DNA from 3 places in the Pediococcus pentosaceus ATCC 25745 genome. Region 3 is predicted to be linked to each of the others. Evidence: predicted binding sites of a transcription regulator. Region 3 holds the regulator's gene; each other region holds the start of a gene.
The links. Region 3 encodes CtsR, which represses protease genes until heat stress. Its sites were predicted from a motif close to TTGGTCAAAAAAGGTCAAANA; they were not measured.
Positions count from the first base shown of each region.

Region 1: a site for CtsR is predicted at 9,100-9,120, ahead of PEPE_RS02965 (ATP-dependent Clp protease ATP-binding subunit). Genes of this name have one in related genera too.
Region 2: a site for CtsR is predicted at 3,217-3,237, ahead of clpP (ATP-dependent Clp endopeptidase proteolytic subunit ClpP). Genes of this name have one in related genera too.

Region 1 is NC_008525.1:663,259-673,604, reverse strand. Features, by position in the region: tRNA gene PEPE_RS03015 (tRNA-Ala) at 159-231, opposite strand; tRNA gene PEPE_RS03010 (tRNA-Ile) at 237-311, opposite strand; rRNA gene PEPE_RS03005 (16S ribosomal RNA) at 390-1,966, opposite strand; gene PEPE_RS03000 (lysylphosphatidylglycerol synthase transmembrane domain-containing protein) at 2,416-3,450, opposite strand; gene PEPE_RS02995 (glycosyltransferase family 4 protein) at 3,464-4,480, opposite strand; gene PEPE_RS02990 (glycosyltransferase family 4 protein) at 4,530-5,705, opposite strand; gene PEPE_RS02985 (alpha/beta fold hydrolase) at 5,795-6,568, opposite strand; gene ptsP (phosphoenolpyruvate--protein phosphotransferase) at 6,641-8,365, opposite strand; gene PEPE_RS02975 (phosphocarrier protein HPr) at 8,365-8,631, opposite strand; gene PEPE_RS02970 (hypothetical protein) at 8,777-8,965, opposite strand; gene PEPE_RS02965 (ATP-dependent Clp protease ATP-binding subunit) at 9,170-10,346, shown strand, end outside.
Region 2 is NC_008525.1:502,177-512,522, reverse strand. Features, by position in the region: gene gap (type I glyceraldehyde-3-phosphate dehydrogenase) at 1-326, opposite strand, end outside; gene PEPE_RS02260 (sugar-binding transcriptional regulator) at 394-1,425, opposite strand; gene rpoN (RNA polymerase factor sigma-54) at 1,609-2,925, opposite strand; tRNA gene PEPE_RS02250 (tRNA-Arg) at 2,986-3,057, shown strand; gene clpP (ATP-dependent Clp endopeptidase proteolytic subunit ClpP) at 3,309-3,902, shown strand; gene PEPE_RS02240 (hypothetical protein) at 3,947-4,219, opposite strand; gene PEPE_RS02235 (glucosaminidase domain-containing protein) at 4,304-6,883, opposite strand; gene whiA (DNA-binding protein WhiA) at 7,060-7,989, opposite strand; gene PEPE_RS02225 (gluconeogenesis factor YvcK family protein) at 8,002-9,003, opposite strand; gene rapZ (RNase adapter RapZ) at 9,000-9,887, opposite strand; gene uvrA (excinuclease ABC subunit UvrA) at 9,986-10,346, opposite strand, start outside.
Region 3 is NC_008525.1:1,404,930-1,415,275, reverse strand. Features, by position in the region: gene PEPE_RS06980 (alpha/beta hydrolase) at 1-531, opposite strand, end outside; gene PEPE_RS06975 (GNAT family N-acetyltransferase) at 621-1,121, shown strand; lysine riboswitch at 1,151-1,328, shown strand; gene PEPE_RS06970 (amino acid permease) at 1,442-2,893, shown strand; gene PEPE_RS06965 (deoxynucleoside kinase) at 2,974-3,606, shown strand; gene serS (serine--tRNA ligase) at 3,885-5,165, shown strand; tRNA gene PEPE_RS06955 (tRNA-Val) at 5,393-5,465, shown strand; tRNA gene PEPE_RS06950 (tRNA-Leu) at 5,508-5,589, shown strand; tRNA gene PEPE_RS06945 (tRNA-Thr) at 5,602-5,674, shown strand; tRNA gene PEPE_RS06940 (tRNA-Gly) at 5,679-5,750, shown strand; tRNA gene PEPE_RS06935 (tRNA-Arg) at 5,772-5,845, shown strand; tRNA gene PEPE_RS06930 (tRNA-Pro) at 5,936-6,009, shown strand; gene PEPE_RS06925 (CtsR family transcriptional regulator) at 6,181-6,645, shown strand; gene PEPE_RS06920 (ATP-dependent Clp protease ATP-binding subunit) at 6,673-9,138, shown strand; gene rpoB (DNA-directed RNA polymerase subunit beta) at 9,378-10,346, shown strand, end outside.

The DNA of each region.
Region 1 (10,346 bases), 740 kb from region 3:
TGAGTTTAGCGATTAATCTTTGAACTAATCTTGTTTTATAACTCTTTAAATTACGCGGTTTTCTCTCGGTTTAATTATGATTAACAATTAAAATTAGAAAATTATAGATATTATTCAGTTTTCAAAGAACAAAAGAATAAACAACCTTAGTTGTTTAATGGAGAATAGCGGGATCGAACCGCTGACCTCCTGCGTGCAAGGCAGGCGCTCTCCCAGCTGAGCTAATTCCCCATGTATGGGCCTAAATGGACTCGAACCATCGACCTCACGCTTATCAGGCGTGCGCTCTAAACCAGCTGAGCTATAGGCCCGATACGCGTGCTCTGAGAGTAGACCTCTCAAAACTAAACAAAACTTTGACATAGTGTGGGTTTCCGTTTATTCCTTAGAAAGGAGGTGATCCAGCCGCAGGTTCTCCTACGGCTACCTTGTTACGACTTCACCCTAATCATCTGTCCCACCTTAGACGGCTAGCTCCTAAAAGGTTACCCCACCGGCTTTGGGTGTTACAAACTCTCATGGTGTGACGGGCGGTGTGTACAAGGCCCGGGAACGTATTCACCGCGGCATGCTGATCCGCGATTACTAGCGATTCCGACTTCGTGTAGGCGAGTTGCAGCCTACAGTCCGAACTGAGAATGGTTTTAAGAGATTAGCTTAACCTCGCGGTCTCGCGACTCGTTGTACCATCCATTGTAGCACGTGTGTAGCCCAGGTCATAAGGGGCATGATGATTTGACGTCGTCCCCACCTTCCTCCGGTTTGTCACCGGCAGTCTCACTAGAGTGCCCAACTTAATGCTGGCAACTAGTAATAAGGGTTGCGCTCGTTGCGGGACTTAACCCAACATCTCACGACACGAGCTGACGACAACCATGCACCACCTGTCATTCTGTCCCCGAAGGGAACCTCTAATCTCTTAGACTGTCAGAAGATGTCAAGACCTGGTAAGGTTCTTCGCGTAGCTTCGAATTAAACCACATGCTCCACCGCTTGTGCGGGCCCCCGTCAATTCTTTTGAGTTTCAACCTTGCGGTCGTACTCCCCAGGCGGATTACTTAATGCGTTAGCTGCAGCACTGAAGGGCGGAAACCCTCCAACACTTAGTAATCATCGTTTACGGCATGGACTACCAGGGTATCTAATCCTGTTCGCTACCCATGCTTTCGAGCCTCAGCGTCAGTTGCAGACCAGACAGCCGCCTTCGCCACTGGTGTTCTTCCATATATCTACGCATTTCACCGCTACACATGGAGTTCCACTGTCCTCTTCTGCACTCAAGTCTCCCAGTTTCCAATGCACTTCTTCGGTTGAGCCGAAGGCTTTCACATTAGACTTAAAAGACCGCCTGCGCTCGCTTTACGCCCAATAAATCCGGATAACGCTTGCCACCTACGTATTACCGCGGCTGCTGGCACGTAGTTAGCCGTGGCTTTCTGGTTAAATACCGTCACTGGGTAAACAGTTACTCTTACCCACGTTCTTCTTTAACAACAGAGCTTTACGAGCCGAAACCCTTCTTCACTCACGCGGCGTTGCTCCATCAGACTTGCGTCCATTGTGGAAGATTCCCTACTGCTGCCTCCCGTAGGAGTCTGGGCCGTGTCTCAGTCCCAATGTGGCCGATTACCCTCTCAGGTCGGCTACGTATCACTGCCTTGGTGAGCCTTTACCTCACCAACTAGCTAATACGCCGCGGGTCCATCCAGAAGTGATAGCAGAGCCATCTTTTAAAAGAAAACCATGCGGTTTTCTCTGTTATACGGTATTAGCATCTGTTTCCAGGTGTTATCCCCTACTTCTGGGCAGGTTACCCACGTGTTACTCACCCGTTCGCCACTCACTTCGTGTTAAAATCTCAATCAGTACAAGTACGTCATAATCAATTAACGGAAGTTCGTTCGACTTGCATGTATTAGGCACGCCGCCAGCGTTCATCCTGAGCCAAGATCAAACTCTCATATTAAATGATGAGTCTTTTTCAAGCTCATTAATTGTTTGTTTTGCGAATTGACTTCGCATAATGTTTTCTTACATAATCTTGCGATTTGTAAGACCCTACACTATTGATTGTCAAAATTTTGTTCAGTTTTCAAAGGTCTACTATCGTTGTCATATCAACGTTGTTAGCGCTTTTGACAACTATTTAACTATATCATCGAGAGCAATTATTGTCAACAACTTTTTAAAAGTTTTTTTAAACAATTTCTTGTTCTCAACGACCGAGGCGTTAACCTCGCTTGACCAGTTTACCAAACTTCGTTATATCTTGTCAAGAACTTTTTTCATTTCTTTTTTATCAAGATTTGAAGTTTAACCAGTCGTACGTGCCCTTCAGAAGAGCACTTAAATATATTATCAAGATAACGGGGATTGGTCAACCCTTTTTTGAAAAAAAAATAAAAACGAGTGAAATCACTCGTTTTTAACTACTTTTACGCGGTTTACTTTATGTGGTTTAACTACAGTTGCTACCATCCCAGCGAACATTCCGAAGTAATAGGTTAGGATTCTCCAGATCATCATAGCTAAGACTAACTTACTATTATTACCAACAAACTGAGCGAAGATGACACTAAAGCCGTATTCGGCTCCCCCCGCTCCCCCTGGAATTGGAAATAAAGAGATAACCATGAAGATTAGCACATGTAAACAAGTAACCATTACGATATTAACATCGCTTTTTCCTAAAGCTAATAGGATAAAATACGGGATTAGATAGTAGAAAAGCAGTTGTAAGAAAGTCACCAGGGCTACTTTAGCTAGTAATCTCCACTGTGATTTCATCCTGACACTCTCTTGATAAAAGGAGTCGACCTTCTCATTTAACGTAACCTTCCAAGTTGTGTAACGTTCCTTACTGACAAAATGCTTAATTGGTATAAAAATAGCCGATATCAGCCGCTTAGTGAAGTTATGCCAATACATAATCATCAACAAGCCAATAATCACCGCTAAATGGATTAAAAAGCCAAATAAGACAAACCAAGATAAGAAACGGATTTTCTCTTCAAGGTACTGAAAGCCGATCAATAAACTAAAAATGAAGTTGATGACGACCATAGACTGGAATACCACAAACTTCATTAGTAGTACCGAGCTCGCTCGACCTCCTTCAATCCCATTTTGCATTAAAGCCACCAATTGAGCGGGTTGTCCCCCTGATGAAAAGGGTGTGATCCCGTTAAACAGCTGTTCAATTAGTGGAATTCGGATAGCATCCCTCCATGATAAACGATCCCCGTTACTTTGAATCAACATTTTGGTAGCTACTGCTTCTAACCCGAGGTATAACACAATGCATCCTAAAGCTACAAGTAGCCACCACATATTCAAGTGGACAACATCCCGTGCCATCTGATTCAAATTAACGTTTCGTAATGAAAAGCCAAAAATTATAATACCAGCTAGAATCATCACCGCAAGGACTACTTTATTCCTCCTTGACATAGATAAACTCCCCCTATTTGGTCAAAGATGAATAAAAGTCTAACCATATATCAGCTAGATGGTCTTCAGAGTATTCTTCCGAAGCTTCGTCTGATAGCTGCTTAAACTTATTCAGCCTTTCTTTATCTTCTGATACTAATTTGAGTTGAGTATTCATATCCTCATAATCTTGAGTAGGTATATAGTACCCCTTAATAATGGAATGATACAACTCTAAGTCCCTCAACATGACTGGAACACCACAGCTAAAGGCTTCTAAAACCGACATTGGAAATAACTCGTTGTATGAAGGTAATAGAAATAGGTCGGCCGCATTATAGTATTCTACCAACGCATTACGATCTACAATCCCCGTAAATTTTAAATTACGAGGTGGATTATCAACCACCTGCTTCAAATCGGCATATCCATCGGTTAATCGACCAAATGAAAAACCTCCTGCCCAGATAAAATACTTATCAGGGTTATTCTCCGCAAGTTTGATAAAATCTTTAACCCCTTTACGTTCTTGGACTTGTCCGATGCCTAGCACGGTAAAACGGTTATTAACCTCCAAACGTTCCCGTACCGCATCCCGATTTGCCTCTGTAAAACGGTAAAATTCATTCTTACGGACAAAATTGGGAATATAAGTAATAATATCCCGACTAATCCCATAAGCAACTAATTTATCAATAAATGTGGGGTTCACCACTACAATATGATCCATTCGCTTATAAAACGAGATAATGTATTTATAAAAAATAGAACGGAAAGGTTGTGGAATATTTAAACTTCCCTCAATCGTTTCCGGTAAAAAGTGCACATAACCGACCTTAATTCCCCTTTTTTTAGAAAAGGTTGATAAATAGAAATTAGGGTCGATGGTGTGATAGTGACTAATATCAGCCTTAGTAAATTTATTGATTGAAACATCGATTTGCTTTGGAAAATGGGTCTTCAACAAACGAATGAGTTCTTCATACGCACTGCCGACACCTTGCCCCTTTACCTTACTAGCTGATGAAAACATGTTGACCTTAATTGGCATACCTTAACCCCTAACATTAAACAAAATTATTCTGATTTTAACCCCGATTCTATTCAGAATCTTCGTCTAACTCTAAATCTGTATGTGTACTAATTGCACTACTATAGTAATCAACAACTTGCTTACCAAAATAATCCGCTGAAATCTCATAGAGTTTCTTTTCACGTGGTGCTGGATCATTATAAGCATCTGGATGTTCAATGTAGTCCTTGATTGCAGCTACTAATTGATCTTCAGTATTAAACACTTTTCCTAAAGAAATATCATCTAGTAGTTCATCTGTATAAGGACCTGACTTAGCAACCACCTTTAAGTTCGATGCTAAAGCCTCAATATATGTAAGACCTTGTGATTCAGTATCTGAAGCTGAAACAAATAAATCAGCTAGTTGATAAAAACCATAGACGTGATCATTGTTGATTTCTCCGGTAAATTGGACACTATCTTCTAAATGTAAGTCATGCACTTGGTTTTCCAGACTGGTGCGCGCTGGCCCATCCCCTACAATTAGCAGTTGTGCATTGGGTACCTCTTTTAAGATGGCTGGAAAACTATCAATCACTTCTTGAATATTCTTCTCGTAGGCTAAACGACTTAGTGAAAGAAGAATAGGACTACTTTCGTCGTAACCCAATTTTTCTCGCCACTGCTTACGCTTGTTTGGTTTTTGATACTGTTCTAGGTTGACCCCCGTTGGGATTACTCGAATCGGAACGTTAATGCCATATCCTTCAATCGTATCTAAAACTCGTTCACTAGGAGCAACAATTCCGTCGATATGATAACAAAAGGCCCGCGTCATCTGTTTAACATGATATGGCTTGAGCAATTTACCATTAGCAACGTAGTGCAAGTAGTCTTCGTACATGGTGTGATATGTATGAATAAGTGGTATTTTCAAAGACTTAGCCACAAACTTTCCCATCCAGCCTAGTGAAAACTCAGTTTGCGTGTGAACAATGTCCAAGTTTAACTCTTTGGCCAGCTGAGCAGCCCGAATAAATCCACTAACTGCAATCCTCCGATCTGTAAAAGATACGAACGGAACACTCGTAAACCTAAAGATGTTCCGTTCGTATACATTGGTATCGACCTTAGGATCTGTAGTAGTGAAGATATACACTTGATGACCTTGCTTTTCAAGCTGGTCTCGTAGTGTTTTTATCGATGTAGCTACTCCGCTTACCTGCGGAAAGTAGGTGTCGGTAAATAATCCAATATTCACAGCAAATCTCCCTTTCCATACTAAATAACTATGTGTTGGTGTTAATTATATTGGTTTAAAATGTGATATGCAAACCTCGCCCGTCAACCTTAGACAAATTGTAATACTAATCGATTGAATTCAGTGGGATCCTCTGCCATCGGAATGTGCCCCACATTTTTCATTACATTAACCGTGATATTAGCATTTAAGGCAGATAGTTCAGCGGTCTTGGTGCTATCAAAGAAGGGGCTTTTTTCCCCCATTATAAACAACACTGGTTTCGTCGCCTGTTCTAAGACAAAGCGCCAATCCTTTTTCGCATGCCCCTTAACCAAAGCTCGGTTCCGAGGTTGAGAAAATGGATAGGCCGAATCAATGGCCTTAGAATTTTTGAAGACAAAATCATCAATGTGTTTATAGGCTGGACGGACAATCGGTTCGTTCATTACTTCATCAAAATTATCCTCCGCTAAATTTTTAAATCCGAGGTGCCACTGTTGGTCATTTAACATCTTAGGTGACTGATCCACAAAGATGGCCTTACTCAAGAAATCCCAGCCTCGAAGGTTAATAATATTCCACAATACTGCTGCTCCCATCGAGTTACCAATTCCGATGGGTTCTTTTAATTGTAAATAATCTACTAATTGTAGAACTTCATCCGCTAAATCTCCGATTTGAAGTTCACCATCTACTCGATCAGATTGACCATGATTTAGATAATCTAATCGAATCACTCGATAGCCTCTTTGCAAAAAGAAGTTCACTTGTCCCGACCAAATTTCAGTATTGCCTCCAAAGCCCGTTAAAAACAGAATAGGTGTACCTTGTCCTTCATCTTCAAAAAAGATTTGGGCTCCCGACTTTAATTTTAATTTCATTGATTTTCCTCCTAGAGAATAAAAAAGAACCGCGACACTAAGGTCAGCGGTTCTAAAATAGTTTGCTTTAGATTAAATGTTGTCAACAGTTTCTTGAACTAACTTGATTACATCTTCGTTAGTTTCAGCTTCTGTAACAGCCTTTTCAGCTAACTTCTTCATATCGTCAGTTGTTAACTTCTTCATCAATGAACGGGTCTTCAAGATTGAAGTTGCACTCATTGAGAATTCGTCTAAACCAAGTCCCATTAAAATTGGAACAGCGATTTGATCGCCGGCCATTTCACCACACATACCAGTCCACTTGCCTTCAGCATGTGAAGCATCAATAGTTTGCTTGATTAAGCGAAGCAATGATGGGTTATATGGTTGATACAAGTATGAAACCTTTTCGTTACCACGATCAGCAGCGAATGAGTATTGAATCAAATCGTTTGTTCCAATACTAAAGAAGTCTACATACCTAGCCAACTTATCAGCAATCATAGCAGCAGCTGGGATTTCCATCATCATACCGACTTGGATTTCACCAACTTCTTGTCCAGCATCGACCATCTTTTGACGTTCGTCATCATAGATAGCACGGGCCTTCTTAAATTCGGCTACTGTAGCAATCATTGGGAACATAATTGCTAGCTTACCGAATGCCGAAGCACGGAGCAAAGCACGAAGTTGTGTACGGAATAAATCTGTACGATCCAAACTAATTCGGATTGCACGATAACCCAAGAATGGGTTCATTTCTTCTGGAAGTGGTAAGTAAGGAAGTTCCTTGTCTCCACCGATATCCATTGTACGAACAACAACTTGCTTGCCGTTCATGCCTTCAACAACCTTCTTATAAGCTTCGAATTGTTCATCTTCTGATGGTAATTCGGAAGCATTCATGTATAAGAATTCAGAACGGAACAAACCAACGGCTTCACCACCATTGTCAAGAACACCTTGTAAATCATCCGGTGTACCGATGTTAGCAGCTAAGTCAAAATGAACGCCGTCTTTTGAAACGGTCTTTTCATTCTTAAGTTTTTCCCATTCAGCTTTTTGAGCCTTAAATTCTTCACCCTTTTGTTGATAAGCTTTGATTTCGTCATCAGTAGGTGCAATAATTGCATCCCCAGTAAGTCCATCAACAATCATCATTTCGCCTTGTTTTATGCTAGTAGTAGCCTTTTCAGAACCAACAACTGCTGGAATTTCAAGGGTACGAGACATGATTGCAGAATGTGATGTACGACCACCAATATCTGTAATAAAGCCTTTAACGTAACGACGATCCAATTGAGCTGTATCACTTGGAGTCAAGTCGTGCGCAACAATAACGACTTCTGAATCAATCAAAGCGGGGTTAGGAAGTTCCACACCCAACAAGTGACTCATCAAACGTTTAGTAACGTCACGAATATCTGCGGCACGTTCTTGCATATAAGCATTATCAGTCATTGCTTCAAACATTGAAATAAAGTTATCCGTAACTTCTTTAGTAGCTTCTTCTGCATTAATTGTGTCGTTTTTAATTTTGTCTTCAATATTACCAATCAATTCTGGATCAGAAAGAATGGTTAAATGAGCTTCAAAAACTTCTGCCTCTTCAGCACCAAGGTTTTCTGCAGCCTTAGCTTTGATGAGTGAAAGTTCTTCTTTAGACTTTTCCAAAGCATCATGAAGGCGTTTGATTTCTGCATCAACGTCAGTAATGTTTTTCTTTTCAAAAGAAAGATCTGGATCCACCATCAAATATGCTTTAGCAATGGCAATCCCATCACTGGCCGCAATACCTTTTAATGTGCCAGCCATTAGTCAGATAGTCCTTCCTTTTTCATTGTATCTTCAAGTGCTGCGATTGCGTCTGCTTCGTCATCACCATCAGCTGAGATAGTAACGTCTGCGCCTTGGCCAACACCAAGTGACATAACACCCATGATTGACTTCAAGTTAACTGATTTGTCTTTGTAAGTTAATTGAATGTCTGAGTTGAATTTGCTAGCTGATTGTACCAACAATGTTGCTGGACGTGCATGAATACCTGTTTCTGCAATTACATGAAAGTCGCGTTTTTCCATAATAAAATATCTCCTTTTGATTACACATATATTTTTGACCCAAATAAGTAGTGAACGTACACTAATTATTTATAAGCCTTTGATAAGAATAATATCAATTTATTAGTTGCAAAGCAAGCCCTTACATAAAACTTAAATAAATCCGTTATTTATCTTTGATACGTTCAAAGTGATAAACAACAATCCCGCCACGGTCTGCTTTTCCAATTACTTGCTTTCTTTCAGGAAATTCCATAAAACGTGGCTGGAAATCTTGGAACTCCTCTGCAGTAATCTTTAGCTCTTTGATTGAACCATCCTTCAAATCATTCAAAAGCTGTAAATAATCTCGCATGTTGTCACCTCACTTCGGTCTATTTATTCTATACCATTAAGTACTTTGTTATCAACAATAATATTACCTAATTATCCATCTTTTTTTCAAATCAAACTACTTGCACTCTGAAATAGAGTGTGTATAATTTAGGTATGGTCAATATTGGTCAAACATCATTTGACTAATTATCGTTTCACATTTTTGAAAGAAGGGAGACAGCAGATGCTTTGTCAAAACTGTCAAAAGAACGAAGCAAGCATTCACCTCTATACGAACGTGAATGGTCAACGTACAGAAGTTAATCTGTGTCAGAATTGCTATCAACTTTTAAAAAATCAACGAAATAATAACATTAATAGAAACGGAGGTGCTCGTATGGCACAAGATCCATTTGGATTTGGAAACTTAGATGACATCTTCCGTGCGATGCAAGGCGGCAATATGGGACAACCCGAAAACCTCTATGGACAACAAGTTCCCCCTACTCAACCAGGTGGTGGAAATGGTTCAGGTGGTAATCCTAACAACCGTGGCAACGGCGGATCACTTTTAAGTCAGTATGGCTTGAACCTAACTGATTTAGCTAAACAAGGTAAGATTGATCCCGTGATTGGTCGTGACAGCGAAATTGAACGGGTCATTGAAATTCTAAACCGTCGTACTAAAAATAACCCAGTTTTAATTGGTGAAGCTGGGGTTGGTAAAACTGCTGTCGTAGAAGGATTGGCTCAGCGGATTGTGGAAGGTTCTGTTCCTCAAAAGCTAGTTAATAAACAAATCGTGCGTTTGGACGTAGTTTCTCTAGTTCAAGGTACTGGAATTCGTGGTCAATTCGAACAACGTATGCAACAACTAATGAAAGAAGTTCAAGCTAACAAAGACATGGTCGTCTTCATCGATGAAATCCATGAAATTGTTGGCGCTGGTAATGCTGAAGGCGGCATGGATGCTGGTAACGTTCTTAAACCAGCCCTTGCCCGAGGCGACTTCCAATTAGTCGGTGCTACAACGCTTAAAGAATTCCGGGACATTGAAAAGGATGCGGCCCTTGCCCGTCGTTTACAACCAGTACAAGTCGATGAACCTAGTGAAGAAGAAGCTATTAAGATTCTAAAAGGAATTCAAAAGAAATACGAAGATTATCATCATGTTCACTACACGGATGATGCAATCGAAGCAGCCGTAAAATTATCAAAACGCTACATTCAAGATCGCTTCCTTCCTGATAAGGCCATCGACCTCCTTGATGAAGCTGGTTCTAAGAAGAATCTAACGATTAACATCGCTGATCCAGAAACCATTCAAAAGAAGATTGATGAAGCGGAAGCTCAAAAGAAAGCTGCCCTTCAATCAGAAGATTACGAAAAAGCAGCTTACTACCGTGATCAAGTTTCTAAGC
Region 2 (10,346 bases), 900 kb from region 3:
TCTTTTGATGTGTAGAAACCTGTACATTCAAGTACGAAGTCAACACCGTCTTCCTTAACCCAAGGAATATCTTGAGCCTTTGGTTCAGCGTATACACGGTATTCTTTGCCGTCAACGATAATTGAGTTATCAGTTGCACTAACTTCACCAGCAAAAGTTCCATGTGTTGAATCATATTTAAGCAAGTGTGCTAATAAAGCAGGACTTGTCAAATCGTTGATAGCAACAACTTCGATGTCATTTGATTTTGCACCCAATTCGTGGATACGACGGAATGCTAAACGACCAATACGGCCAAAACCATTAATACCAATCTTTACAGTCATAAGTAAGATTTCCTCCTTTAGGAATCTAAAAAAATAATTTATTTTAAAAAGTTAAGTCACAATGGCTTTACTTTTTTAAAATCGCGTTTGCTGCACCTTCATCAGTAATTAAAATTGTCTGATGCGGTGCGATTTTCATGTACGACTCAATAGCCTGAGCCTTGTCATGACCACTAGCCACGGCGAATACATGATTGAAATGCTGAACATCATTCAGCTGTAACCCAATTCGATGAACTTGATATAGGATGCGTCCTTCTCGATTATAGAAAGATCCAAACGCTTCCCCCACAGCCTTGGCTTTTCGAAGGTAACTTAGGATTTCTTCGTTAACTCCTCGACGTCTGGCCATATCGCCAGCTTTACCAATACCATGGATAGCAACTCCTGCGTGACTAATTAAATCCAACACAGGTTTTACAGTCGGTTCATTTAAAAGGGGGTGGTAAGTGCTCTCACTCAATTGTTCCGGGATGTATAATGACTTGGCTTCACCTCTAGTACGCTTAGCCATCAAAGCCGCAACTGAATTAGCTTGTTTATCAACTGATTCACCAATTCCACCACGACCCGGTACAAAGGTTAGCTTTCGATTGTTCGAAAGCTCTGGCGACAACTGCATGGCAACCGATGCCATGGTTGAACCGCCCATTACCACTATAGTATTATTACCCTCTGGCAACAATTTTGCAAGTGCATCATTTAAAATTGTTCCGAGTTGTTTTGTGACCGCATCTCCGTCAGCACGATCTCCCCGAACGATAAAACATCTTTCGATGTCCAAACGTTCCGCCAATAGCTTTTCTTGGCTAGTTAAGCCTAAGAATCGGTTAGCTACAGGTTCGAGACCATTCATAACGCGCCGGCCCTCATCAGAAAGCATCATTCCAGCCTGCGAACTCGTCAACAATCCTTGTGTTTTTAACACATCAGTTTGTGATCTTAGCACGCGTTCGCTGAGATGTAGATGTTCCGATAAAACTCTTCTCCCAACCGGAGCAAGCAGATCGATTGATTTTAAGATATCAAATCTCTGTAGAAATTCACCAATCAAACCTGGAACAACAGATTCTAATAAATCCATCTCATTATCATCCATGTTATCTCCTGTTGTGGGACTTGTTTTGTCCAGCAGTGCCACAAAACGACCCAACAAATTAAAAATAAATGGCACACAAACTCAAGAATTAACTTTTGTTGTATACCTCACTTACGAATTAAATTATAACAAGCCCCCATCTTTTTTGCAAATTTAAACTCAACTTATTTGGGGCTTTTTAAATTAATCAAATCGCTTGCGTTTTGAAGAAGATGGAATCCCAATGGCTTCGCGGTATTTGGCGACGGTTCTCCGCGAAATCGCAATCCCACTTTCTTTTAAATTTTTCTCAATTTTCGAATCAGAAATAGGTTTTCTTTTATCCTCTTCATCGATAATTTTTTTAATCTTTTCTTTTGCTGCATCTGCTGAAACATCACTTTCACGATTAACAGCATTACTAAAGAACGATTTCAGTTCAAACGTACCAAATGGGGTTGCAATATATTTACCGTTAACAGCACGAGATATTGTTGATTCATGTAAATGTAATTTATTCGCGACATCTCTTAGAAGCAACGGTTTTAGCTCTTTACTTTGATTCATAAAGAATTCACTTTGCTTTTCAAAGATAATCTTTCCAACTCTGAGAATGGTATCTTCCCGTTGACTTAAACTCTTCGAAATCCAGTCGTATTCTTTCTTCTTCTCCGTGACATAAGCTTTGACCTCTTCATCAACGTTTTGAAGTTGTTCAAAATAATGTTGTGAGAAGCTGACTTTAGGACGTGAAGCCTTAGACTGTAGTAATTGAGGTTCACCATTTTCAATGCTAAAGATTAAATCTGGAATAATATAACTATGCTCTTGTTTTCCAAATCCTGCTCCGGGGTTAGGGGTTAATGTTCTGACATAATCAAAAACCGCTTGGACATCACTCAATTGAATATCATATTTTTTAGCGATTTTATCCCATTGACGATTGACTAAATCTTCAAAAGATTCTTCCAAAATCAAATAAGCTTGTTCTGGAGAAAATGTATCATTTTCAGTTTGAAGCATTAGACACTCTTGGAGCGAGCGAGCCCCCACGCCAGGCGGGTCCAACTGTTGGAGTAAAGTTACCGCATCGATCACGGCAATTTCATCTGCACCGGTCTTTTCAATCACTGCTTCATTGGATATTCCTAAATACCCATTATCGTCAACATAGTCTAAAAGCAACAATACTAGGCGTCTTAATGGCGTATCTCGCATGGTTAAATGAACCTGATCTAATAAGTAGTCGAACAATGATTGTTCCGTATCGCTAGCAATTTGGTTCATAAATGCCTCGTGTCGATCGGAATCACCTGAAATCTTACTGGTTGGCTTTTCAGCAGCCATTTCAACCGTAATAAGTGGATTATCCATTTCTTTTTGTTTGAGAAAATCTTGAAGCTCTTCAACGTTATATTGCAACATCTGAATCGACTGTTGTAGGGTCTGCGTCATTGCTAAACGTTGGATTTGCTTTTGTTGTTGAGTTTGATTTTGACTAAATCCTTGTTTTATTGCCATAGTAATTCTCCGCAATTATCTTGTTTTTTCTTCTGTCCTACTGTAAAATCAAATTGTTAGGCGCCGTTAGTGTAATGGATAGCACGTGAGATTCCGGTTCTCAAGCTGAGGGTTCGACTCCCTCATGGCGCATTACTTAGCGAATTTATGCATAAATTCGCTTACAACTGCATTATATACTACTATTTATTCAATAGCTACAACCATTGTCTCCTGGTACATTAGACGCTATATGCAATCTGGTCGAAAATTTTCTCCGGCTAGGTTGTTTTTTATTTTAAAGAGTAAAAATATTTGACCTTTTTTGACCAATGATATAAACTATAGCCATGTTAGTTATTTAACAGGAAATTTTTTACGATAATAAAGGAGGTTACTAAGTTATGAACTTGGTCCCAACAGTTATTGAACAATCATCACGTGGTGAACGTGCTTATGATATTTACTCACGACTATTAAAAGATCGAATCATCATGCTATCAGGTCCTATTGACGATGATTTAGCAAACTCAATCATCTCTCAACTACTCTTCCTTGATGCACAAGACTCAGAAAAGGATATTTACCTATACATCAACTCTCCTGGTGGAGTTGTTACCGCCGGTTTAGCTATTTACGATACCATGAACTTCATTAAATCTGATGTTCAAACAATCGTAATGGGAATGGCTGCTTCAATGGCCAGTGTGCTTGCTTCATCTGGTACAAAGGGTAAACGTTTTGCTCTACCTCATTCAGAAGTTATGATTCATCAACCTTCTGGTGGAGCTCAAGGTCAACAAACTGAAATTGAGATTGCTGCAGAACAAATCTTGAAGACTCGTAAAGAATTGAATACGATTTTAGCTGAAAATTCTGGACAACCTCTTGAAAAGATTAATATTGATACTGAACGTGATAACTATCTATCAGCTCAAGACGCCGTTGAATACGGTTTGATTGATGGTATCATGGAAAAAAATGCTAACTTAAAATAATTAGTGGCATAAAAAAGACATCGGAAAAATTCCGATGTCTTTTTTTATTTTCCTAGTGCACTTTTCATCATTTTGTAACGAAATTCGAAAATTTCTTCGGCAATTTGTGCTTCGCCTTCAATTTCCTCTTCGAGGGCTGAGAAATTCTTTTCAATGTCAGCATGCGGATAGATGTATTTTTCAGGATCTTCCTCATTTTTACTTGCTAACCAATCCCAATAATTATCTTCAATAAGATAACCACTTGGCAAAACTTTAGTAATAGTCCCCAATCTTCCATCCCAAAGTTGTACAAATTGAAACTCTGAATATTTCATCTTCCATTCATCCTTTCCCCATATAATAAAAAGACTGTAACACAGATTGTATGTTCCAGTCTCCTATTTTAACCTAATTAAATCTTAAAGATGAAGGGCTTTGCTTAATCCGTCTAATTTAAAGAAACCATTACTATTGATGCAGTTAATTATACTACCAACATAAGTGGTTGAAGTTGCGTAACCACCAGCCTTGATAGCTTTAATAGAAGCCACATAGTTAGCTGATTTTGGTGCAAATGCATTAGCGTATTGTGCACGTGATTCAAGTTTCTTAGCGTAATCTGCAATCGAATCCTTGATAGAAGCATATTTTCTAAATGAGGCATTGATGGTAACTGTGCGACCATTGATAACCTCTTTAGTACTCTTAGTATAGGTAGCACCTTTCCAAGTGCTATCAGCCTTAATCCCAAATAAATTGTGCGCTTCTTGAGCAAGTGATGAAGTTCCATACCCGCTTTCCAAAACTGCTTGAGCCATAGCTACGGAAGCATAGAGCTTATTACTATTACATACGTTAACAATATCTGCTGCAATACCATTTACAAAATTAGTTTGTGCAGTTGTCCAATGTTTGTTAGTTAAATGAACATTCACATTATGCATGGAAGCCGCGTTATTCTTGTTTGATGAACCTGAATTGGATTTTGAGCCAGCTAATGTTACATCCGCCTTATTAATCCAACTAATAACTTTGTCTAAAAGCAATTTACTACCGTTAACCTGGATAACTTTGTAAGTCTTGCCCTTAACTGGATTGTAAATAGATTGACCCGTTGCCCAATGCTTAGCATTCTTATTGATGGTTACTTTGGAACCTACACCAATCTTATTGCTGCTGTTATTTTTATTACTATTACTACTGTTACCTTTGTTAGAACTGGATTGATTTGATGATGAAGACCCTGGCACCGTAACGTCACCCTTGTTAATCCAACTGATAACCTTATCTAACAATAAACGGTTTCCATTAACTTGGATAACTTTATAAGTCTTACCCTTAACGGCATTGTAGATTGTTTGCCCAGTTGCCCAATGTTTAGCACTCGACTTGATAGTTACTTTGGAACCTACTTTAATGTTGGCAGTACTATTATTTTTGTCGCTGTTATTTTTGTTGCTATCATTCTTGTTACCATTATTTTTGTTTGAATTTGAATGATTTGAAGAACTAGCAGTAGTAACATCTGAAGTATTAATCCAACTTAAAACTTTTTCAAGCAGTAAGCGACTACCGTTAACTTGGATAACCTTGTAAGTCTTGCCCTTAACGGCACTATAGATTGTTTGTCCAGTTGCCCAATGCTTAGCACTTGTCTTGATGGTTACTTTATCGCCAACATTTATCTTGCTTGAATTATTTTTATTACTATTTGAATCATTTTTATTACTGTTGTTAGCATTATTTTTGTTGCTATCATTAGATGTATTATTACTTGAATCACTACTGCTACCAAATCCATATTGAAGATCATGGGCAAATTGAGTTTGTGAAATACCATGGGTCGAAAGATATCCATAAGGGTCTACATGGTTTCCCCAAACATGATTAGTAATCCATACATGAGATTTAATACCACGATATTCATTACTATCTAGACTGGTTGGAATATTCCATTTCTTAGCAGAATCCCTTAGTAGGTTAACGTAAGTTTGATAATCTTTTTTAAATTGGCTATCAGAATATGTTTGTGCTAACTCAACTTGAACAGGAGCATTTTCATTAGCCCATTCGCCTGCGCCCCAAGCGACGTATCCTTCTTGTCCAACTGCATAAACTTTTCCACCATCACCAACGATATATTGAACATAGCTTTCGCTACTGTCCCATTCACGTTTTTCAAAAATAGCTACATTTTCAGCTGGTGCATAAACTCCAGTGGCGTGTGCAATGATTACGTTATTTTTAGTTTGCTGATCACTACCCTCGTCATCACTTAATTGATGCGTATAATCAATCGTATAGTCCTTTGAAGTTGATTTCTTATCTACCGCTTTATTTTTAGAAGTAGTAGCAGCACTACTTGTTTTAGAGACCGCACTTGAACTTACACTAGTAGCTGAGCTCGTTTTAATAGCAGCTTTGGAGCTAGCTGTCGAAGAAGCGGCGCTCGAATTTGAATGCGCAACTACTGAAACAGCTGCACTTGAGTTTTTAGTAGAACTAGAACTTGTATTTTTAACTACACTTGAGCTATTAGCAACGCTCTTAGCAGTGCTTGAAACGGTTTTTTCACTAGCAGATGAAGCCGCTGAACTAGCAACTGATTTCTTTGCACTAGAGCTTGCAGTTGACGTAGCAGATGAACTTATCGCGCTCTTAGCAGAACTCGAAGTCACCACCGAATTAGTTGCAGATTTACTTACAGCGCTGGAAGTAGCAGTACTTGTAACTGCTGAAGTTGCTGAGCTAGTCACACTAGCACTAGTTGCTGAACTAGCTGGTAAAGAAGTCTTCGTTAATGTAACACTCGCTTCGCTTACGGGTGAAGTAGTCGTACTATCATCAACCGTATCAGTAGCATCATTGTCGGTGCTATCGGCACGAACATTAGTTGCATTAGCATCTAAAGCAATGATCCCTAAACTGGCAGCTGCGATACTTGCAAAGGCCCACTTTTTACCCGCTTTAAACATTTTGTAATGTAATTTAGAATTCATAAACTCGTATTCCCCTTTAGTTTGTTTACCTAGTTGACATTCATCTATCGTAGTCAATATTAGCATAATAATTTGTTCCAATCTTTTACATTACAATTACATTAAGCCCTTACAATATACACTGTGTAAAAAAGAGGACACCTTCAAGTATTTCTGAAGATATCCTCTTGCTTTAATTAAGCTCTTAGCTTCTCAGCGTATTGATTAATTTTTCTCAGGCGATGGTTAATACCCGATTTAGATATTGGACCACCAGGTACTAATTCACCCAGTTCTTTAAGACTAACTTCTCGATGAATCAAACGAGCCTCAGCAACTTCACGCAATTTAGGTGGTAATTCACCTAATCCGACTGTTTCATCAATAAATTGGATGTTGTTAATCTGTTTCATCGATGCATTAGCAACTTTATTTAAATTAGCCGTCTCACAGTTGACCAAACGGTTAACCGAATTCCGCATATCACGCATAATTCGAACATCTTCAAATTTGAGCATCGAATTAGTTGCTCCGATTAATTGTAGAAAATCAGCAATATGTTCTGCTTCCTTCAAATAAACAATATAACCACTACGCCGCTCAGTCGTTCTAGCATTCAAATTATACTTATTAATCCAATCAGCAATCATTTGGTTGTGTGATTCATAAAGGGAATAAATTTCCAAATGATAACGGCTAGTTTCTGGATTATTTACCGATCCACTAGCTAGAAAGGCTCCTCGTAGATAGGACCGTAATTCTGATTCTTCGGTCAACAAACCTTCCGGAACTTTTTCGTTAATCTGAAAATCATCTTTTAAAATCGATAAATCATTCAATAACTCCTTAACGCCCGTTCGTAAACGAACGATATACAAGTTATTCTTCTTCAATTTCATCTTCCGTCGAACACTAAGTTCTGCTTCCAAATGATAAAATTCTTTAAGTAAAGAATAAATTCTTCTAGCAATGGCTGGATTTTCAGTTTGTGTATTTAATGTAAGCTGACGATTATTGATACCAATTGCACCGTTCATTCGGATTAACGCCATCAATTCCGCCTTAGCATTTTTTTCGTGAACTTCCAAACTTGTCAGTTCTTTTTTTACTTCACTTGCGTATGACAAATTCTGAACCTCCTAATCACGCTTCTTGATGGGGTTGCTACAAACATTCATCAATTCGTCTACAACTTTCTGCCCATCATGGAACGCTCCACCATCTCTCAACAATAAGAAATTGTCCGATATTACTCGTGCACCCTGTTCCCGTAATCCCTTAAAATCATGAACTACTTGTTTGGAAACTTCATCATAGCGATTGAAATCCATGTAGGATTCTGGCACGATTTCGGTATTAACGAGTACGGTATCGACAAAGTTTTGTCCTAAGTGCCGATTCAATGTTCGTACATGTTCCGCATCTGTAAAATTAATAGTTTCACCCTTTTGAGTCATAATATTACAAATATAAACAATTTCAGCTTTCGCTTTAAGTACAGCACGTCCAATATCTTCAATCATTAAGTTGGGCAAGATACTGGTAAATAGACTACCGGGCCCTAAAATAATTTCATCGGCTTCTTCAATCGCCTGCAGTGCTTCCGGTACAGCATGGGGTTTCTTATTTTCGCTCCATGGATTGTTACCCACCCACACTTCTTTAATGTCTTTATGAGCCGCTGTGATTTCAGCTTCCCCTGCTAACAGCGTGCCATCCGTAAATTTAGCATGTAACACTAAAGGTTGTGCACTGGCAGGATAAACATGGCCTTCAACTTGAAGCATTTCTGATAATTCTCGAATGGCTGGATCAATCCCACCACGCATTTCGGAAAGCGCCGCAATAATCAAATTACCAATAGCATGTCCGGCAAGAAACTTATCTTGACTTCTAAAGCGATATTGAAAAATATCTTTAAATTCAGGGGCAATGTCAGATAAAGCGACCATTACATTTCGAATATCCCCTGGCGGAACTACGTTAACATAATCTCGGATGATACCCGATGAACCACCGTCATCTGCGACCGTTACAATCGCAGTAATTTCAGCATTGCGTTGGTGTAATTCTTTAAGGATAACTGGTAGTCCCGTGCCGCCACCAATTACGACAATTTTAGGACCTTTTTTTCTGGTCATGATCGATTTACCGTTTCCTTTCGTTTATGCGCATCTCGATGCGATATATTTGTAACATATTTTTTAGATAAATCTTTTGCCAAACGTTCTGCAATAGCAACTGAACGATGTTGACCACCAGTACAGCCGATGGCAATCGTTAAGTTAGATTTACCTTCCTTTTGATACCCTGGCATAATATCCATCAATAATTTTAAGTAATCCGTATAAAATTCTTCGGTAGCCGGTTGATTCATGACATAGTCATAAACTGCTGGATCCGTTCCAATTTTATTTTTTAATTCAGTAACATAGTATGGATTAGGTAAAAAGCGGACATCCATAATGATATCGGCATCAATTGGACTACCATATTTATAGCCAAATGAAACAACTTCAATGTGGAACTTAGGAATCGTCTTATTCGTTGAGAAATGTCCAAAAATATCACTTCGTAACTCACGAGGTGTCATATTAGTTGTATCAATAACAATTTGTGCTTCTGATTTAATCGGTGATAAAAGTTCGCGTTCTTTACGAACGCCATCAGCTACCCGTCCATCCATTGCTAACGGATGAGCGCGACGAGTTTCCTTATAGCGAGCAACCAATTCTTCATCCGTCGCATCTAAGAATACAACATCCGTTTTAATATTATGTTGTTCTTCTTCACCAGTAAGTAACCCTAAGATTTGATCATAAAAACCTCGTGATCTTAAATCTACGACTAACGCTACTTTGCTAATTTTTCCATTTTCTTTAATTAATTCCCAAAACTTTGGTAATAAAGCAGGTGGCATATTATCCACACAGAAAAATCCTAAATCTTCAAAGCTTTGCATTGCGACTGTTTTACCAGCCCCGCTCATTCCTGTTACCACAACAAATTGTAGTCGTTCATTCATTATTAATTCCTCCTATAAAGGTAGCTACTCCAGTATAACACATCCGGGCGTGTCTTTTTTAAGTTATATAAAAAGGAGCACAAATTGCCCCTTTTGTATTATTTCTGACTAAGTTCTTGAGCACGCTCCAGAACTTCTTTCAAATATTTACCAGTATAGCTTTCAGGTACCGCAGCAATGGCTTCCGGTGTACCAACAGCCACCACTTGTCCACCACCAGCGCCCCCTTCAGGACCCAGATCAATCAAGTGATCGGCAGTTTTAATTACATCTAAATTATGTTCGATTACTAAAACAGTATTACCATTATCTACCAAACGTTGTAATACATCTAACAAACGTTTGATGTCGTCTGTATGCAAACCAGTAGTTGGTTCATCTAGGATATAGAAGTTCTTACCATTCGCTTTTTTGTGTAGTTCGGAAGCTAACTTCATACGTTGCGCTTCACCACCAGAT
Region 3 (10,346 bases):
TAATTGTTGAGGATGGGTGGTCCATTTAGCTAAAGTTTTAGCGTCAGGAAAACCATCATTAGGAGTAATTACAGGAAAACCTAAAATGGTTGCAAAAGGCTGCAATGTAGTTGATGCTAAATGGGTTTGTGAACTAAGCCAGGCTGCATTCCAGTTATTATTAAAATTGCTGACGATATGACCGCCAACCGAGAAGCCCATTAAAATAATCTGATTAACGTCAACCTGCCATTTTTCAGCGTTTTGATGCGTAATATCCATTGCTTCGGCTAATTCGATTAAGGGAGCTGGATAAAGTGGCTGAACTTCATCAACCAAGGAGTACCTTAGAACGGAGACTTGGTAACCAAATGATTCCAGACGTAAGGCAACTTTTTCAGCTTGAGCTAAATCGATGTGGGTGTAGGATCCACCGGGCACAAAGATTAAAGATGGACTTTTTTGATCAGTTAAATTGGGCGATATATATGAAATTAATTCGGCTTTTGATTTAGAATTAGTATGATTAAGTTTAGTTTTAACAATTTCCATAATGTTGACTCCTTTTTGAGAATTATATATTTGGTTACATTTTAATCTTTTTACTGTTATTCACCAAAGAAAAGGTAAGGAACTACGAAATGAAGTTTAAATTAAGATATTTTTTAGAAGATGATTTTAGTAATTATCAGGCGTTAGCTAATAATCGAAAGATTGCTAAATCAGCGGGGATGAAGATTCTGACAAACGCGTTTGAACAATGGATGGCGTTTAAAGGGATGGTTGGACGTCAAGGCTTTTTAGCAATCGTCAACGAAGCAGACCAAGTTGTGGGCGGAATTTTTATTTTTCAGCCAGCTGCAGAAGATATATATGAAATAGGATACTTATTGGGTGAAGAGTATTGGAACCAAGGTATTATGTCAAAAGCAGTACATTTTGCAATTAAAAACTTGAAAAATCGAAATAAACGAGATTTTAAAGTTTTTGCTAATGTTTGTATTGACAACTATGCCTCTCAGCAAGTACTAAAGCGCAATGGTTTTAAGCGTTTAGAAAAGATTACCACGGGAATCTCTGGTTATGATCAATCCTCACAAAAAGAGTATCGCTACGAATTAAATGTAAAATTACTTGAATAATTGAACAGATTTGTTATAATTTGAATCACATCGAAAGAAGAGGTTGCCTCAATTATTAGTAGATCCGGCTAGATGACTAAGCATCAATGACCCGAATTGAAAGGAAAAGAGGCCGAAATGACTACATGCTTATTCATGTACGATTTGGGCTCTGGTTGAATAAGCCAGAGACTGTCGCAATGAAAATTGCGGAGCGCTATCTACGATTTGACTAATGATTTTAAACAGTCTTTTTGTGCGTAGGAATGCTCACAAAAAGGCTTTTTATTTTGTTTTTTGAAAATCAACAGCGCCTCTTTTATTTTATAGGAGGTTTTCTTATGGCAGAACAAGGTGGTAGTCAGGTTAAGCGTGCCTTAAAGACGCGACATATTTCAATGATTTCACTGGGTGGAAGTATTGGTACAGGACTATTCGTAGCCAGTGGATCGGCAATCTCCACTGCAGGTCCCGGTGGTGCATTATTAGCTTACGTTGGGATGGGGGTCATGGTCTATTTCCTCATGACTAGTTTAGGAGAAATGGCGACTTATATGCCGGTTTCGGGTTCGTTTTCAACGTACGCAACTAAATACGTTGATCCAGCCTTTGGCTTTGCAATGGGATGGAATTACTGGTTTAACTGGGCTATTACGGTTGCAGTTGATATTAGTACCATTGCCTTGATTATGAAATTCTGGTTTCCTCACGCTCCGGGGTGGATCTGGAGCCTGTTGGCACTAGTGCTAGTTTTCTTGGTAAATGCTTTGACGGTTAAAGCTTTTGGTGAGACTGAATATTGGATTGCTTTAATTAAGTTAGTCACGGTTATTATATTTTTGGTCGTAGGAGTTTTAACCATTGTTGGAATTATGGGAGGTAAAGCCACATATTTAGAAAACTTTGTGTATCATAAAGCCCCGTTTGTGGGTGGGATCCCTGCTATTCTTAGTGTTTTCGTTGTGGCTGGTTTCTCGTTTCAAGGTACAGAATTGATTGGAATTACAGCTGGCGAATCTGAAACACCTGAAACTAGTGTTCCGAAGGCCATTAGCCAAGTATTTTGGCGAATTTTACTATTTTACATCTTAGCAATTTTTGTGATTGCTTGTATCATCCCTTATACAAGCCCTAATTTATTAGGATCATCAGCCCGTGATGTTTCCATTAGTCCATTTACCCTTGTGTTCCGTCGGGCAGGACTAGCAGGAGCAGCTGGGGTAATGAATGCGGTTATTTTGACCTCAGTACTATCCTCAGCTAATTCGGGGATGTATGCCTCGACTAGAATGTTATATTCGCTTTCGAAACAAGGATTTGCTGCCAAAATTTTTGGTAAAACTTCGAAGCGAGGAATCCCATACCTGGCCTTACTTGGTACAACTATCGTAGGATTGCTAACCTTTATTTCCAGTATTATGGGACCTAAAATTTATATATGGTTAGTTGCTGCCAGTGGACTGACTGGCTTTGTGGCTTGGGTCGGTATTGCGATTGCTCATTGGCGGTTCCGTCGGGCTTTTATTAAACAAGGACATGACGTGTCAGAACTTAGATATCGTGCAAAATGGTTCCCATTTGGACCACTCTTTGCCTTTGTTCTCAGTATTATTGTGATTGCGGGACAAGATATTCATTCCATTGCTAATTTCGATTGGCAAGCAATTGGGATTACGTACATGGCAATTCCGCTATTCATTGTGTTGTATACCTATTATAAAATTAGATATAAAACGAAGTTAATACCGCTGGAAGAAATCGATTTATCGCGTCCAGATATCACGAAAGAATAATTTTTTCAAGATATTGTTTTGGGGTCGTTTGGTGGTACAATATGTAGTGCTAAAAAACGAAAAAAGAGGTATTTCTTATAATGATTGCTTTATCAGGCCCAATTGGCGCAGGAAAGACAACACTTACAGAATTATTAACAAGTCACTGGGAAAGTGATGCTTATTACGAATCAGTAGATGATAATAAAATTTTGCCACTTTTCTACAAAGATCCTAAACGCTATGCGTTCTTACTTCAAATTTACTTTTTGAATAAACGTATGGATAGTATCAAGCAAGCTAATAGCGATGCTCGTAGTGTTATGGACCGTTCGATTTATGAAGATTCACTTTTGTTCCATTTGAACGCTGATTTAGGACGAGCAACTAATACAGAAGTGGATATTTACGATTCGTTACTTAAAAATATGATGCAAGAGTTGCCACGTCTTTCATATAAGAAGAATCCCGATTTACTAGTTCATATTGATATTTCGTTTGATACAATGTTAAAACGGATCAAAAAGCGCGGTCGTTCATTCGAACAAATCGAAAATGATCCATCATTATACGAATACTATCACGAACTCAATAAGCGCTATGTTGCTTGGTTCGATAATTATGATCAAAGTGCTAAAATTAAAATTGACGGTGATAAATATGATTTTGTGGAAAATCCAGAAGCTCGTCAAAAAGTTATTCAACTAATTGATGAAAAGATTGCCACAATTTAATTGATATCTACCCGGCTTTTTTGTAGAATTAGTTTATAAATTAATAGAGAAATTAAAGGCGTTTAAAGTAGGTTTTTAGAGAGATCCGCATGGTGGAAAGGATTAGCCGAAACTCCGGCGCTAGTTAAAAGGTGGGTAATGCCACACGGTGATTCCGTTATCGTCGGATTGAGTGCACCGCTTATATAAGCAGGTGAACTTGGGTGGTACCGCGAAAAGAGTCTCTTCGTCCCAATGTGGATAGAGGCTCTTTTTCTATATTTAAGGAGGATGTAATTATGTTAGATTTGAAAATGATTCGTAATCATGTAGAAGACGTCAAAGCTAAATTAGCAACTCGGGGCGTAAAACCTGAAGCAATCGACGATTTATTGGCTAAGGATAATGAACGCCGTGAATTGATTGTAAAGAGTGAAAATTTGAAAAAGCTTCGTAATGAAGTGTCTGATCAAATTTCACAATTAAAACGTAATAAAGAAGACGCTAACGATAAAATTCAAGAAATGCGTAAAGTGAGCCAAGATATTAAAGGCTTAGACGAACAACTGGAAAATATTGCCGAAGAAGTTGAAAGCAAAGCTGCTCATCTACCTAATCTACCACATGAAGATGTACCGGTTAGTTTAACTGAAGAGGGTAGTGTTGAACAACGTCGTAATGGAACACCACGGACTTTTGACTTTACGCCTAAGGCTCACTGGGAAATTGGAGAAGAGCTTGGTATTTTAGACTTTGAACGGGCAGCTAAAGTTGCTGGTAGTCGTTTTGTATATTATGTTGGGGATGGTGCACGTCTTGAACGAGCAGTTTACAATTTCTTTTTAGATCAAAATAATGCAGCTGGCTTTACAGAAGAAATCACACCTTACATGGTTAACGATGCATCAATGTTTGGAACTGGTCAATTTCCAAAGTTTAAAGAAACCCATGCCGGTTATGAAGTAAAAGATGAAGGACTAACTTTAATTCCTACAGCTGAAGTACCTTTGGTAAATTACTATCGAGATGAAATCATTGATGAAGAAAAGTTACCAATTAGCGTAACAGCATTATCACCAGCATTCCGTTCAGAAGCAGGAAGTGCCGGACGAGATACACGTGGTTTGATTCGTATGCATCAATTTAACAAGGTAGAAATGGTCAAGATTGCTAAGCCAGAACAATCATGGAATGAATTAGAAAAATTAACTACCCATGCTGAAACCCTTCTTCAAAAATTGGGATTGCCTTATCGAGTGATTACCCTAACCACTGGGGATATGAGTTTTACGGCAGCCAAGACTTACGATCTTGAAGTGTGGATTCCAGCTCAAGATAAATACCGCGAAATTTCAAGTTGTTCAAACTGTACTGATTTCCAAGCTCGTCGTGCACATATTCGTTTCCGCGATGAAAATGGTAAGTTGCAATACGTACACACCCTAAATGGATCTGGTTTGGCGGTCGGACGTACAGTAGCTGCAATTTTAGAAAACTATCAAAATGAAGATGGAACAGTCAACGTTCCGGAAGCTTTAGTACCTTATATGCAAGGGACAACTGTAATTGGTAAAAAGTAAATAGTTATCTAAAAATAAGAGATCGCATTGAGATCTCTTATTTTTTTATGGAATCCATAAAGGATAAGCCTCTGATTAGAAATGTTTTTCAGCAAATATGGGAGAAAAAGGGTGATTTAAAGCTATTAAAAAAATTAATAAAGAAAAATTTAATTTTTTTTGCAAAAGTGATTGACATAACGGAGTTTTATCCGTATTATATATAAATGTGTTCACGAGAGATTTATGGAGGATTAGCTCAGTTGGGAGAGCATCTGCCTTACAAGCAGGAGGTCACAGGTTCGAGCCCTGTATCCTCCATTGAGAAGCGATTCTCAATGGTCTAATAAAATAGAATTATTTGCGGGCGTGGCGGAACTGGCAGACGCGCAAGATTTAGGTTCTTGTATCGCAAGGTGTGGGGGTTCGAATCCCTTCGCCCGCATATCGATTTTAAGCCGACTTAGCTCAGCTGGCAGAGCATCTGTCTTGTAAACAGGGGGTCGGAGGTTCGAATCCTCTAGTCGGCATTTTGCGGAAGTAGTTCAGTGGTAGAACATCACCTTGCCATGGTGGGGGTCGCGGGTTCGAATCCCGTCTTCCGCTTTGTACCAAATTTAATATTTTGCACCCATAGCGCAACTGGATAGAGTGTCTGACTACGAATCAGAAGGTTGCAGGTTCGACTCCTGCTGGGTGCATCGCTTAAAAAAGTATTAATCGGATATGATTAATGCTTTTTTTGTTTTCTAAATCACCGGTTTAAATTTGTGCTAGAATATAATGGTTGGCGGGAAGTAGCTCAGCTTGGTAGAGCACCACGTTCGGGGCGTGGGGGTCGCAAGTTCAAATCTTGTTTTCCCGATTGAGATAGGTCAAGAATAAACTTATTATTGATGTTTAATTGATGGTAAGTTTTTTTATTTTCTTAAGGTTTTGATAGCTTTAAGGCGGAATAATTAATATTTTTTGCAATTTTCTGTCAGTCTCGTATAATAATAGTCAACATTAGTCAGAGTATAGAAAGGTGGTCGTTATGCAAGGACAGAATATTTCAGATATAATCGAGCGGTATTTAAAGGAAATCTTGGCTAATTCAGAGGAGATTGAAATTCGCCGTTCTGAAATTGCCGATCAATTCGATGTCGTACCATCTCAGATTAATTATGTAATTAAGACTAGATTCACCATTCAAAATGGTTACGTGGTTGAAAGTAAGCGTGGTGGCGGTGGATACATTAGAATTGAAAAAGTTAAACTTCTTGACGATATTGATGTTTTGGATTCTTTAATACGGGTGATTGGAGATTCATTGGATGAACGTGATGCGATTTCAATTCTAGGCAGTTTATATGAAGACTCCGTACTAAGTAAACGAGAAGCGAGCTTATTAGCCTCGACCCTTTCCAAAAGTACTTTAAATATTGGCGATCGTAATTTAGAAGAACAAATTAGAGCAAAAGTGATGATTGGAATTTTGAATCATCTCAGATATGAATAGTAGAGATTAGAGAAAGACAGGTGGAAAATGGAAAATTTATTTACCCCTAGTGCAAGAAATGCCTTGGTTATTGCTCAAGAACAAGCAAAAAGATTTAAACACCCCGCGGTGGGTACTGAACACCTGTTGTTAGCATTGGCAATTGAGACCAATGGTGTAGCGCGAAGCGTCTTAGGACAATTCAATGTTACAGAAGTGGACGTTGCTGAGGAAATTGAGCAATTTACCGGCTATGGTAACTTACGAACAGTAAAAGATGATTATTTACCATATTCACCAAAAGCTAGTGAAATTTTAGTCAACGCTCAAGAGCAGGCTAAGCAATTAAACGCTATTAAAATTGGAACCGAACATTTATTACTTGCTTTAGTACAAAATGATAATATTTTGTCTTCAAGAATTTTATTGGCGTTGGATACAGATATTGCCGAGGTTCGCAAAGTTACTTTACGTAAATTAGGTGTAAATCCAGCTACTCAAAATCGACGTAGTAAGCAACGGGCTACAAGTGCTGAAGGAACCCCAACTTTAGATTCAGTTGCACGAGACTTGACGGCGATGGCTGCTGAAGGAAAAATTGATCCAGTGGTGGGGCGGACAAAAGAAGTTCGTCGCGTAATCCAAATTTTAAGCCGACGGACTAAGAACAATCCAGTATTGATTGGTGAACCAGGAGTTGGGAAGACGGCGATTGCCGAAGGATTAGCTCAAAAGATTATCGATCAAGATGTTCCAACTGATATGCAAAATAAACGATTAATGATGCTAGAGATGGGTTCTTTAGTGGCGGGAACTAAGTACCGTGGTGAATTTGAAGATCGTTTAAAAAAGGTGATTGAAGAAATTCGCAATGATGGTCAAGTGATTGTCTTTATCGATGAGTTACACACGTTAATTGGAGCTGGCGGGGCTGAGGGAGCCATTGACGCTTCTAATATCCTAAAACCAGCTTTAGCTCGTGGCGAGCTACAAACGATTGGTGCAACTACTTTAACAGAATACCAAAAGTATATTGAAGCTGATGCTGCTTTGGAACGACGTTTTGCTAAAGTGGAAGTTGATGAACCTACGGAAGCTGAAGCAGTTCAAATTTTAAGAGGAATTCGTCCTAAGTATGAAGAACATCATCAAGTTAAAATTTCAGATGATGCCATTCAACAAGCAGTTACTTTATCATCACGTTATATTGCAGACCGTTTTCTTCCCGATAAGGCCATCGATTTAATCGATGAAGCGGCTGCTAAAATTCGAATCGATGCCTCTGAGAAGCAAGTGAAAAAAGTTACGGATGAAGATCGATTAGAAAAATTACGAACAGCTAAAGAAGAAGCGATTGATAATCAAGATTTCGAAAAGGCTGCCGACATCCGTAAGAAAGAAATGAAGTTACGCCGTAAGATTGAGCGTGCTGAAAATAACCCAGAAACCAATGAAGCTAAAAAAGATTATAAATTAATTGAAAATGGCGAAGATATTGCGCAAATCGTTTCAGATTGGACTGGTGTACCTTTAACGCAGATGAAACAATCTGAGTCAGATCGCTTGATTAATTTAGAGAAAACTTTGCACGAACGAGTAATTGGTCAAAAAGAAGCCGTTTCGTCAGTAGCTCGAGCTATTCGCCGTGCGCGTTCAGGTTTGAAGAGCCCTAAGCGACCAATTGGTTCTTTTATGTTCCTTGGTCCTACAGGGGTTGGTAAAACAGAACTGGCTAAGTCTTTAGCAGATATTATGTTTGGTTCGGAAGATAATATGATCAGAATTGATATGTCTGAGTATATGGAACGTTACAGCACTAGTCGTCTAGTTGGATCAGCACCAGGTTATGTGGGTTACGACGAGGGTGGACAATTGACTGAACAGGTTCGTCGGAAACCATACTCAGTTGTTTTATTTGATGAAGTAGAAAAAGCTCATCCAGATGTCTTTAATTTGTTACTTCAAGTTTTTGATGATGGTTTTCTAACTGATTCTAAGGGCCGACGAGTTGATTTTAGAAATACTATTATCATTATGACGTCTAACTTGGGAGCTACAGCATTGAGGGATGAAAAATCAGTCGGCTTTGGTGCTCAAAATGCAGCTGAAGATTACCATGCTATGGCAGATAAAGTACGTGAAGTTTTGAAGCAGAGTTTCCGTCCCGAATTCCTCAACCGGATTGACGAAACCATTATTTTCCATTCATTAACGAAACCTGAACTCCATCAAATCGTTAAATTGATGGCTAAAGATGTCATTCAGCGGATGAGTGAGCAGGGAATTAATGCCAAGTTTACTCCTAGTGCAATTGATGTGGTGGCTGAAGCTGGATTTGATCCTGAATATGGGGCACGTCCATTGCGTCGAGCCTTACAAACTAAGGTTGAAGACCAATTAAGTGAATTAATGTTGTCCGGTGAAGCTAAGGTTGGTGACGATATTACGATCGGAGCGCGCAACGGAAAAATTAATTTAAAAGTTAAAAATAAAACATTAATAAAAAATAAATAATTTAACATTGCAAGTTGTTTGACAAAGCATATGGCAAGGAATAAAATGTAATATGTATGTTAAAGCAGGGTTAAATGAGACAGTGCGATCTATTGTCCGCAGTGTTCTAGATAAAAAAGCAAAAATAGTTTCTTATAGAGGACTATTTTTGGTTTTTTTTTGCTAAAAAACAGGTTTCAGTGCAAATTGTAATCAAACTGTAACATTTAACTCGTTTAGAAATTGGAGAGGTGAATAACTTGGCAGGACATTTAGTTAAGTATGGTAAACATCGTACGCGCCGGAGCTATGCACGAATTAAAGAAGTGCTTGATCTACCTAATTTGATCGAGATTCAATCTGATTCGTACCAATGGTTCTTAGACGAAGGTCTCCGTGAAATGTTCAATGACATTATGCCGATTGAAGATTTTGCAGGTAAATTATCACTTGAATTCGTCGATTATCAACTACTAGAACCAAAGTACACGGTTGACGAAGCTCGTGAACATGAAGCAAACTATTCTGCACCATTGCACGTAACTTTACGTTTAACAAACCACGAAACTGGCGAAATTAAATCACAAGACGTATTCTTTGGTGATTTCCCATTAATGACAGAACAAGGTACTTTCATTATTAATGGAGCAGAACGTGTTATTGTTTCACAATTAGTTCGTTCACCTGGTGTCTATTACAACTTAGATACAGATAAAAATAATCGTAAAATTTGGGGAACAACCGTTATTCCTAACCGTGGGGCTTGGTTAGAATATGAAACAGATGCTAAAGAAATTTCTTATGTACGGATTGATCGTACTCGTAAGATTCCAATGACCGAATTAGTTCGTGCCCTTGGATTTGGCTCTGATGAAGAAATCATCGATATTTTTGGTGGTTCTGATAGTTTAGATTTCACTCTTGATAAAGATGTTCATAAGAATCCCGAAGATTCACGGGTTGCTGAATCATTGAAGGATATTTACGAACGTTTGCGTCCTGGTGAACCTAAGACTGCAGATAGTTCAAGAAGTTTGCTAACTGCGCGCTTCTTTGATCCAAAACGTTACGACATGGCTCCAGTAGGTCGTTACAAAGTAAATAAAAAACTTAGCCTTAAGACTCGTCTTTTAGGTCAAACCCTAGCTGAAACATTAGCTGATCCTGATACAGGGGAAGTTATTGCTCAAAAGGGTGAAATGGTCAACAAAGACGTAATGAAGAAATTA